Linked DNA regions of Victivallis sp. Marseille-Q1083. The protein of the gene in region 3 binds, or shares a complex with, the protein of the main gene of each other region. Links are inferred from orthologs where the notes say so. Each region holds a gene or a part of one and is shown on either strand. Other genes may lie near its edges.

What was found.
Region 1: the proteins of dnaN (region 3) and dnaX are in contact, whole or in part, in a cryo-EM structure (PDB 8GIZ), measured with the Escherichia coli proteins. The link is inferred for Victivallis sp. Marseille-Q1083 from one-to-one orthologs.
Region 2: the proteins of dnaN (region 3) and dinB are in contact, whole or in part, in a solved structure (PDB 1OK7), measured with the Escherichia coli proteins. The link is inferred for Victivallis sp. Marseille-Q1083 from one-to-one orthologs.

Annotation. Positions count from the first base shown.
Region 1 is NZ_CAHJXL010000002.1:277,455-280,543, reverse strand. What follows is about bases 156-3,089. They hold dnaX (DNA polymerase III subunit gamma/tau), read right to left. Parts: upstream 2,604-3,089; coding sequence 708-2,603; downstream 156-707. Other genes in these bases: HWX74_RS17180 (YbaB/EbfC family nucleoid-associated protein), read right to left, coding at 352-669; recR (recombination mediator RecR), read right to left, coding at 156-338. In the rest of the region: more of recR, read right to left, coding at 1-155. UniProt on the Escherichia coli protein: Part of the beta sliding clamp loading complex, which hydrolyzes ATP to load the beta clamp onto primed DNA to form the DNA replication pre-initiation complex.
Region 2 is NZ_CAHJXL010000001.1:1,389,074-1,392,178, forward strand. What follows is about bases 87-3,036. They hold dinB (DNA polymerase IV), read left to right. Parts: upstream 87-990; coding sequence 991-2,082; downstream 2,083-3,036. Other genes in these bases: HWX74_RS05445 (redox-sensing transcriptional repressor Rex), read right to left, coding at 87-107; dut (dUTP diphosphatase), read right to left, coding at 451-867; HWX74_RS05460 (hypothetical protein), read right to left, coding at 2,096-2,677; HWX74_RS05465 (MlaD family protein), read right to left, coding at 2,724-3,036. Also shown: more of HWX74_RS05445, read right to left, coding at 1-86; more of HWX74_RS05465, read right to left, coding at 3,037-3,105. UniProt on the Escherichia coli protein: Poorly processive, error-prone DNA polymerase involved in translesion repair and untargeted mutagenesis. Copies undamaged DNA at stalled replication forks, which arise in vivo from mismatched or misaligned primer ends.
Region 3 is NZ_CAHJXL010000001.1:1,638,780-1,641,880, reverse strand. The notes cover bases 90-3,035. They hold dnaN (DNA polymerase III subunit beta), read right to left. Parts: upstream 2,137-3,035; coding sequence 1,042-2,136; downstream 90-1,041. Other genes in these bases: HWX74_RS06565 (uroporphyrinogen decarboxylase family protein), read right to left, coding at 2,310-3,035; HWX74_RS06575 (DNA replication/repair protein RecF), read right to left, coding at 90-942. In the rest of the region: more of HWX74_RS06575, read right to left, coding at 1-89; more of HWX74_RS06565, read right to left, coding at 3,036-3,101. UniProt on the Escherichia coli protein: Confers DNA tethering and processivity to DNA polymerases and other proteins. Acts as a clamp, forming a ring around DNA (a reaction catalyzed by the clamp-loading complex) which diffuses in an ATP-independent manner freely and bidirectionally along dsDNA.

The DNA.
Region 1 (3,089 bases), on a different replicon or contig from region 3:
CCGCCGAGCACATGATAGAGGCCGCGGTAACTGCCGCTGTTCTCGATGGTGATGATCTGGGAAAAATCTTCGACGACGCAAATTTGCGATGTCCTGCGGCCGGCATCGGCACAAACCGCACAAATTGCCCCCTCGGCCGCCAGATTGCCGCAAACCGGGCAAAAAGTGACGCTTTCCGGCAATTTCTGGATCAACGAACCGATATGCGCCAGTTTATCCGACGGCCATTTCAGCATCGCCAGCGCCAGGCGCTCGGCACTGCGGCGGCCGATGCCGGGCAAGGTTTTCAGCCCGGCGATCAACTCATCCATAATTTCCGGATAATCGGCCATCGGCATTTCCCTTTCCGCGTCAGAATAAACCCGGAATTTCAATACCGCCGGTCAATTCGGTCATCTTCTGCTGCGCGGCGCATTTCGCATTGTCCAAAGCGGCATTCACCGCCGCGGTCGTCAAATCTTCCAGCAATACCAAATCCTTCATCGCGTCGGCGGCAATCACGACCCGCTTCACCCGCAAATCCCCGCTCACCACCACCTGAACCCGGTCGCCGCCGGAACTGCCGGCATATTCCGCTTCCGCCAGTTCAGCCTTCAGGTTCTTCATATTGCCTTGAATCTCTTTGGCCTTTTTCATCACATTCATCATTTCAGCCAAATTACCAAACATCTTTTTCTCTACCTTTCAATCAATCCTGCCATTTATACTCAACCATGAATATCCACAATCTCACCGCCGAAAAGATCCAGCACGTCCTTGATCACCGGCCGATCGCGCATTTCATTGACGATTTCCACTTCTCCCAGGACACTGCGCATCCCGGACGCCTCTTCTTCCACCGGTTCCGGCGCGGCAGCCGCCGGTGCGGCCAACTCCACCTCCGGCTCCGCCGCATCTTCTGCCGCCTCATCCGGTTCTTCAATCACCCGCAAATCGGCAGCTTCCAACGGATGCTCCGCCGCCACCGCCAAAGCCGCCGGCTCCTGCTCCGGCAGCCGCCGGGCGACCGCAACATTTTCCAACTCATATTTGAACTCCAGAAGCGCCGCCCAATCGCCGGTAATCTCCTGCCAGAGCGCCTGCAGTTTGGCTGACTCCGGCGCCGGGTCGACCGCCGGCCGCCCCAAATCCACCGTCAGAATTTTATCGACCACCTGGATCATTTTACCACCCCGCAGGCTTTCCAGCAATTCCGGCGGCACTTTGCCCTCCAGCGCCCCCAGCAACTGCTGCCATTGGGCAACCGTCTGCCGGCGCGAATCGCCGGGAGGTTCCGGCACGTTGACCGCAGCCGGCGGTTCTTCCGGCTCCGGCACGGCAACCGCAGCCGGAGCTTCGCCGCTCACCGACGGCGCCGCAACAACCGGTTCCGCCGCCGGCACCGCATGCGAAGCGACCGGCAACGGCTGCGCCGCCAATGAAGGGACCCGGTCGACAAACTGCAATTCGCCGGCCTGACGCAACTGGTTCAAACGCTGCAGGACATCTTCCAGCTTCACCGCATGCGCTTCGCGCATCGCTTTCAGGATGATGCTCTCCAGAAAAATCTGCTTGTTCAGCGCATCGTGCAGAATCCGGCCGACCGGCGCCAGCGTCTCCAGCAAAATCCGGACGATCTGCGGCTTGGCCAGTTGACCGAGCTGCCGGTAACGCTGCACGGTTTCGGCATCGGTCTCCAGAATTTCCTCCGGATTGCGCAAAATATAACCCAATTCAATTCCGCGCAGCACATTCAGAATATCATCGAACAAAGTCTCGAGATTACGGCCGCGGCTGGCCAACTGGTGAATCCGGGAAACCGCCGCCGCCCGATCATTGGTCAACATCGCCTGAAGCAAAGCATCCAATTCCGCCGCCGCAGTCAGGCCGAACAGCGAAAGAATCTGCATTTCGTCGATCTCCCTGTCCCCCTCGCTGAAAAAGGCGATCATCTGGTCCAGCAGCGACTGGGCGTCGCGCATGCCGCCGTCCGCCGCCCGGGCGATCGCCTCCAAGGCGCCGTTGGAAACCTTCACCTGTTCGGCCCGGGCGATTTTCACCAGGCGCTCCAGGATCAGCCGGGTCGGAATCGGCTGCAGATCGAAGCGCTGGCAGCGCGACACGATGGTCGGCAGCACCATATGCGCTTCAGTAGTGGCAAAAATGAATTTGACATGCGACGGCGGCTCTTCCACCGTCTTGAGCAAAGCGTTCCAGGCGTGTTTGCTGAGCATGTGCACTTCGTCGATGATGTAGATCTTGTAACGGCCGGCCACCGGCATGTGCATGACCTCTTCACTCAAGTCACGCATATTTTCCGCCGAATTGCGGCTGGCGGCGTCCACTTCGATGACATCGATGCTGCTGTCATCGGCAATCGCCAGGCAGGAAGGACACCGGCAGCACGGCTCGCCGTCTTCCGGGTGTTCGCAATTCAACGCCTTGGCAAAAATGCGGGCGGTGGTAGTTTTGCCGACCCCGCGCGGACCGACGAACAGATACGCATGCGCGGTCCGCTGCTGACGGATCGCATTTTTCAACGTCCGGACGACATGTTCCTGGCCGACGACATCGGCAAATTTCTGCGGCCGCCACTTCCGGGCAATTACCTGATATTCGCTCATGGGGTAAGCCGTAATTCCTGTCTGGTCATTTTATAGTTTAAGGTCGGCGAAGGCGTCGCCGAGACTGCCGAGCGCTTCTCCGGCTTTCGGACGCGGAGCATGGTTCTGATTCGATTCGGTCCGCTCCTGGGGACCGTTGAGCACCTTGCGCTGAATGTCGAAAATTTTCTGCAAACCGCTTTCCGCCAAATCCAGCAACTGATAGAACTGCTGACGGGAAAACGGCTGTTTTTCCGCCGTCCCCTGAATTTCAACGAAACGGCCGGATTCGGTCATCACCACATTCATATCCACTTCCGCCCGGGAATCCTCTTCGTAACACAAGTCGAGAATCGGTTCGCCGTTGACGATGCCGACGCTGACCGCCGCGATGCTTTCCTTCAACGGATTGGCGGAGAAATTGCGCTTGGCAAATCCGGTCCGCATCGCCAACTGCAAGGCCATCGCGGCGCCGGTGATGCCGGCGCAACGCGTTCCGCCGTCGGC
Region 2 (3,105 bases), 250 kb from region 3 along the record:
GGAGTCGCGACGATATCGATGCCGGCTTTGCGCATTTCGGATAACTTATGCAAATAAGTCGGCATCCGCCGAATCGACGGCATTTTCTGCACTTTGATATTACCCATGAGCGTTGCAACTGTCCGTATTTAGATATTTTTTTATCAAATTTAAAACGCTAATATAACACCCGAGCAAAAATTTTCAACGCTATTTAGATATTTTTTTATCGATATTATTTTCTAAAACTCTCCGGTTATTTTGGCTCCCTTTGAAATGATTCGGAAATCAACTGCCGTGACGGTATTGCGGGCTTCGTAAACCTTCCGCCGCTGACCGGCCGGGTGCGACCGGCAAGAGCAGTCAAATCATAAAAAAACCGGTCCTTTCCTTCCGGATAGGACCGGTTCTCCGGACATTTTGTTGCCTTGACGGCGAAGAAAAGTCGGAATGATTTTGAATGATAAGCAGTTATTTTTTCCCGGTGCTGCCGAATCCGCCGGCGCCGCGTTCGGTTGCCGACAGTGCCGCAACCGGCTGCAGCGTCACTTCCGGCAGACGGCTGATCACCATCTGCGCAATCCGGTCGCCGCGTTTGATCGGAAACGCTTCCGGGCCGGGATTGAACATGATGATGCCGATTTCGCCGCGATAGCCGGCATCAATGGTGCCCGGAGAATTGGTCAGCATCAGATTGTGCTTCAAAGCCAAACCGCTGCGCGGCCGGATCTGCGCTTCGAAGCCGTACGGCAACTCCAGAAAAATTCCGGTCGGCACCAAGGTGCTGTTTCCCACCGGCAGAACCATATCCACCCGGGAACGTAAATCGTAGGCGGCATCGTCGTGGTGGGCTTTGGCCGGCAGCAAATCGTCGCAGCCGTCGAACATTGCGATTTTGATAATTGTCGATTCCGTCATCGGCAGGACCTCCTGAGCATGCATACTTTTTTGCTTTTGATCGGTTTGGTGATTACTGTAATGCCGAAGTGAAAATTTGAAAACGGATCAACCTTGGAAAATCGAAAAATCATTCATATCGACATGGACGCCTTCTACGCCTCCATCGAACAGCGCGATCATCCAGAGTGGCGCGGCAAACCGCTGATCATCGGCGGCTCCCCGGAGGAGCGCGGCGTGGTCAGCACCTGTTCGTACGAAGCGCGGGTGTTCGGCATTCATTCGGCGATGCCGACCAAAACGGCGGTGCGGCTCTGCCCTGACGGCATCTTTCAGCCGGTCGACATGCCCAAATACAAACGAGTTTCCGGCCGCATCCAGGACATTCTGCACCGCTTTTCCGACCGGGTCGAACCGGTATCGATCGACGAAGCCTACCTGGATGTCACCGAAAACGCCCAGAAACAGCCGTCGGCCACGCTGGTCGCCCGGGCCATCCAGCGCGCCATCTATGAGGAGACCATGCTGACCGCTTCGGCCGGCGTATCGTACAATAAATTCCTGGCCAAAATCGCTTCCGACCTGCACAAACCCTGCGGTCTGACCGTAATCACGCCGAAGAACGCGACACGCTTTCTCGAACAGTTGCCGATCGAGAAATTTCACGGCATCGGCCGGGCCACCGCCGGCCGGTTGAAGGGCATGGGGGTCAAATGCGGCGGCGATCTGAAAAAGTTCGAACGGGAAGCGCTGATCGGACTGTTCGGCAAAAACGGCTCCTACTATTACGATATCGTCCGCGGCATCGACCTGCGGCCGGTGGAAACGGAATACGAACGCAAATCCTACGGCCGGGAAATCACTTTCCCGCACGATCTGGACAATCTGGATGAGATCGTCGAACATGTCCGGCGGCTGTCCGGCCGGGTGGCCCAACTGCTGGCGCGGGAGGGATTGGCCGGCCGGACCGTGACCTTGAAAGTGCGGTATGAAAATTTTCAGACGGTGACCCGCAGCATGTCGGTAACCGTGCCGGTCGGCGAAGGCCGAGTCATCGCCGCGATCGCCGAAGCGCTGCTGAAACGAACCGAGGCCGGCGCCCGGCAGGTGCGGCTGCTCGGAGTCACCATGTCGAATTTCCCGACCGGAGCGGAACAGAATGCGCCGATTCAACTGGAGTTCGATTTCGACGCCGCCGGCAGCTGAGCGCCTGCCGACCTCACTGCTGTTTTTGCCGGGCTTCCTCCAGTGCCTGGGACTGCATTTCAAGGAACTTGGCCTGCGCCTCCTTCCATTCGGCCATCACCTCGTCGTACCGGTCGAGTTTGGCCAGGAACAACGCCTTGACGGTAATTTCGTAAATATCTTCCATCTGGGTATCGTAGGCCACCGGATTGCCGAAGGTGTCGATATATACGCCGCCGCCGCCAACCCGCTGGTCGCTGACCGCGTCGATCATCGACACCGGGCCGCCGGCGGTATTGTCCTGCGGCACCGCCATGGCTCCCACTTTGGTCCGCTTGAATTCGACGACCTGGACGGCATTGGCGCCGACGGCCCTGGCCTTGTCGATCAATGCCGTCTTGATTTCGCCGCTCGGGGTGGAGCCGTTGCATTCGAGCAGACCGCGGCCGATGGAATGATAGGTATCCGGCGGCACCGGCGTCGCTTCGTCGTAGAATGCCACACTCTCATTTTCCGGCAGCGCCGGCAGCTTCTGGCCGACGTAATCAACGCTGAGACAGCCGCTCAATAGACCGGCCAGCCAGCCGGCCAACAATAATTTTCCTGTTTTTTTCATCCTTGTTTCCTTCAAAATCGTCAAATTAACCTGGCACCCGGCCACTCTATTGCCGCTTGAATTCCATCGGCGGCTGGCGCTTGCCCCGCAGCATGGCACTCGGGTCGTCGTTGAGGTAGGACATCAACTCGGTAACCGCATCCAACGCCCGGTTCAATTTCTGCAGCGACACCTCCAGCGTCGACATCGTCTCATCGGCGCTGCCGACCACGCCGCGGATATCGTTGCCGGCCTGGGTGACGCTGCCGGCGGCCTCGCGGAACGCCGATGCGGTCCCGGCCACATTGGCCTGGGCAAGTTGTTCGTTGACATCGTTGATCAGCGTATTGATGTTGTTCACTGCGGTCTCCAGTTGTTCGCTGAAAGTCCGCAGGCGCTCTTCGGTCAGCGTCCGGGCCAACGCGCCGGAGCTCCGTTCCAGGTTGTTG
Region 3 (3,101 bases):
CAATTCGCCGGTGACATCGTCGACCAGGACGATGACTTCCCGGCGGTTTTTCGCTTTATTGGCATTTAAAATATTGACGGCCGCCATTTTCAAATAGAGGGCCAGCAACCGGCATTGGCCGGTGGAAGCGAACGTCCGCATCAGTTTCTGCTGATAGAAGAAGTCGAAATCATCAAGATGGGGACCGAACAAGGTACTGCCTTTTTTCTGTTCCCGCTGGCGCTCCATCGTAAAACGGGTCAGATAATCCTCGACCTCCAGCGGATAGGAGGGATGAAATTCGATGGCGAAACGCTCTTCGCCGCGGGCATTTTCCGCCAGCAAGGCCTGAATCTGGCGGTTCAGCAGCTCGGTATGCGCCCGGCGCCGGCCGGCGATGAGGACAGCGGCGTCGGCCAGAATCGGCTCGAAAGCGGCGGCCAGCGCTTCGCCGTGCTTCGGCGCTTTCAAGGCGGCATTGCGCTGCCGCAACGCCAGATTGTATTGATGGAGCGTCGACAGATAAACGGGATCGTTCATGGAAATGAACATATCGAAAAAACGGCGGCGCCGGCCGGAACTGCCGGTCAGGAGCTGAATATCCTCCGGTTCGAAAACCACCGGCTGAAAATTGCGGATGAATTCACTGCTGCGGCCGATCGGTACGCCGTCGATTTGCAGCGAACGTTTGCCGCCGGAAAAATATTCGACGGCGAAGGTTTCCCGGTAAGCGGCGCGATGGATTGCCGCTTCCACCCGGCAGTTGGAGCGGCCGAACCGGATGAGTTCCTTCAGCTGGGCGGTTCGGAACGAACGCAGCAGACCGATAAAAAAGATGCCCTCCAGCAGATTGCTTTTGCCGGCGCCGTTGCTGCCGATGAAGACATTCAGCCTGGCGCCGGAGAAATCGAGCGCGGCTTGCGAATAATTGCGATAGTCGTACAGCCGGAATTCTTCAATCATATTGTCGCCGAATCGTTTGGCTGAAAATACGACAGGCAGCCCGCCACGGTTGAAGGAGCGAACTGCCTGAAGTCATGACAAATTTCCCGGGCCGGGAAATTATTTGTTGCGCATCGGCATGATGACGTAAAGAAAACCTTCTCCGCCTTCCAACGCCACCGGGCTGAAACCGTCGTTGATCTTCACTTTGATCTTGTCGGCGTCGCAATTGCGCAACGGATCGGCCAGGAAACCCGGATTGAACGAAACGTCGACTTTGGCGTCGGCGTACTCGATGTCGACGAAAGCCTGCCCTTCCCCGATGTCGGTGCTGGAAGCCCGCAGCGCGATTTTATTGTCGTCGAACGACAGGATGATATAGCTGCTGTTGTCGGAAAGCACCTGGGAAACCAGTTCGATCTTCTGCAGCAGCATGCCGGTTTCGACATCGACGAATTTGCTGAACGAAGTCGGAATTACCTGGCGGTAATTCGGATAATTGCCCTCGATCAATTTGGTGGTCAGCCGCATTTCACCGCTCTCGAATGCCGCCTGTTTTTCGCCGAACAGCAATTTTACCGTATCGGCGCCGTCGAGCAGGCGTTTCACTTCGTTGGCCGCCCGCAGCGGAATGATCGCATCGCCGTCGGTGCCGGAGGTCTCTTCCGGCACCCGTTCAACCAGCGCCAGCCGTTTGCCGTCGGTCGCCACCATGGTGACCGTGTTGTCTTTGCAGGAGGTGAGCACGCCGTGCAGCACCTTGCGACTGTCATCCAGACTGACCGCATAGGTAATCTGGTTGAACATCTTGCGCAAATCGCTTTCCTTGAAGATCACCGTGCGGATCGGCGTAAACTCCGACGGCAGCGGGAAATCCTCGGCCGACAGACCGAGCAATTTGAATTTGCTGGTGCCGCAGACCACTTCGCTGTGGTGCCGCTCATCGCAGGTGAACGCCACCTCGGCGTCGGTGAATTTGCTGACCAGCGCGACGAATTTCTTGGCCGGCACCGTCGTCTTGCCTTCGCTTTCGATCGCCGCTTCGACCTGGGTGGTGATCCGGATCTCCAGATCGGTGGTGGTCAGTTGCAGCGTACCATTCTCCGCTTCCAAAAGAACATTGCCCAATACCGGCAAGGTCGACTTGCTGCCGACTGTGCTGATGACCTTCTGCAACGCTTTCAGCAATTTTTCTCTGCTTACTGTAAATTTCATTTATCTTGTCGCCTTTCCAGTTTATATCACGCAAAAAAACTTTTAAACAATTTAATCGTTTTTTTGCTTTTGTCAAAGCATCCCGCCGCCGCTTTGGCTTTTTTGTCCGGAAAAGAACGAAAAATTTTCAATTGAAATATTGCCGCACTTTCCAGGCCGGCCGTTCCCCGGTTTCAGCGCTGCCGGTTGAAATCTTCGGCCGCCTGGAAAAATGCTTTGATGTTGGCGAGATTGACGCCGGGCGGGACATCGCAGCCGGTGGAGAGGACGAAATTCCGATCGGATCTGGTGGCCTCCAGCAATGCCTTTGTCACGGCATAAACCTCTTGCGGTTCGGCATTTTTGAGAATGCCGACCGGGTCGATGTTGCCCATGACCGGTATCGATCCGGGAACCTGCGGCAGTATGGCGGCCAGGTCCACCGCATTGCCGAGATGCAGCGCCGCCGCCCCGGTCGACAACAATGCCGGAATTTGTTTTTCGGTTTTGCCGCAATTGTGGAGAATGACGGTGAATTTCTCGTCCTGGACCGCCTGGATGATCTTCTGCAGATAGTCGGCCGCGAACGTCTGGCACATCTCCGGCGACAACAATCCGGCGGCCGGTTCGGCGATCAGCAATCCGGCGACGCCGGTGGCTTTGATTGCTCCGGCATACGCGGTCAGAAAGGTGGTCGCTTTGTCCAGCAGCAGTCTGGCGGTTTCCGGCTCGGCCGCGGCCAGGATCATCATTTCGGTCATATCGGCCAGCCGGCCGGCCAGGGAAAATGGTCCGATCATGCCGCCGAAGGTCGGCCGGTCCGGCAATTTTTCGGCACAGAGTCCGGCGCATTTGAGCACTTCGGCAGTCCGGGCGCTGCCGACTGCCGGAATCGCCAGGCGCTGAATATCGGTCTCTTCGGCCACGATGCGGTCCGAGACGGTGGGGTTTTCGTGTTCCGAATAGCGAATCGGCGCGCCGAACGC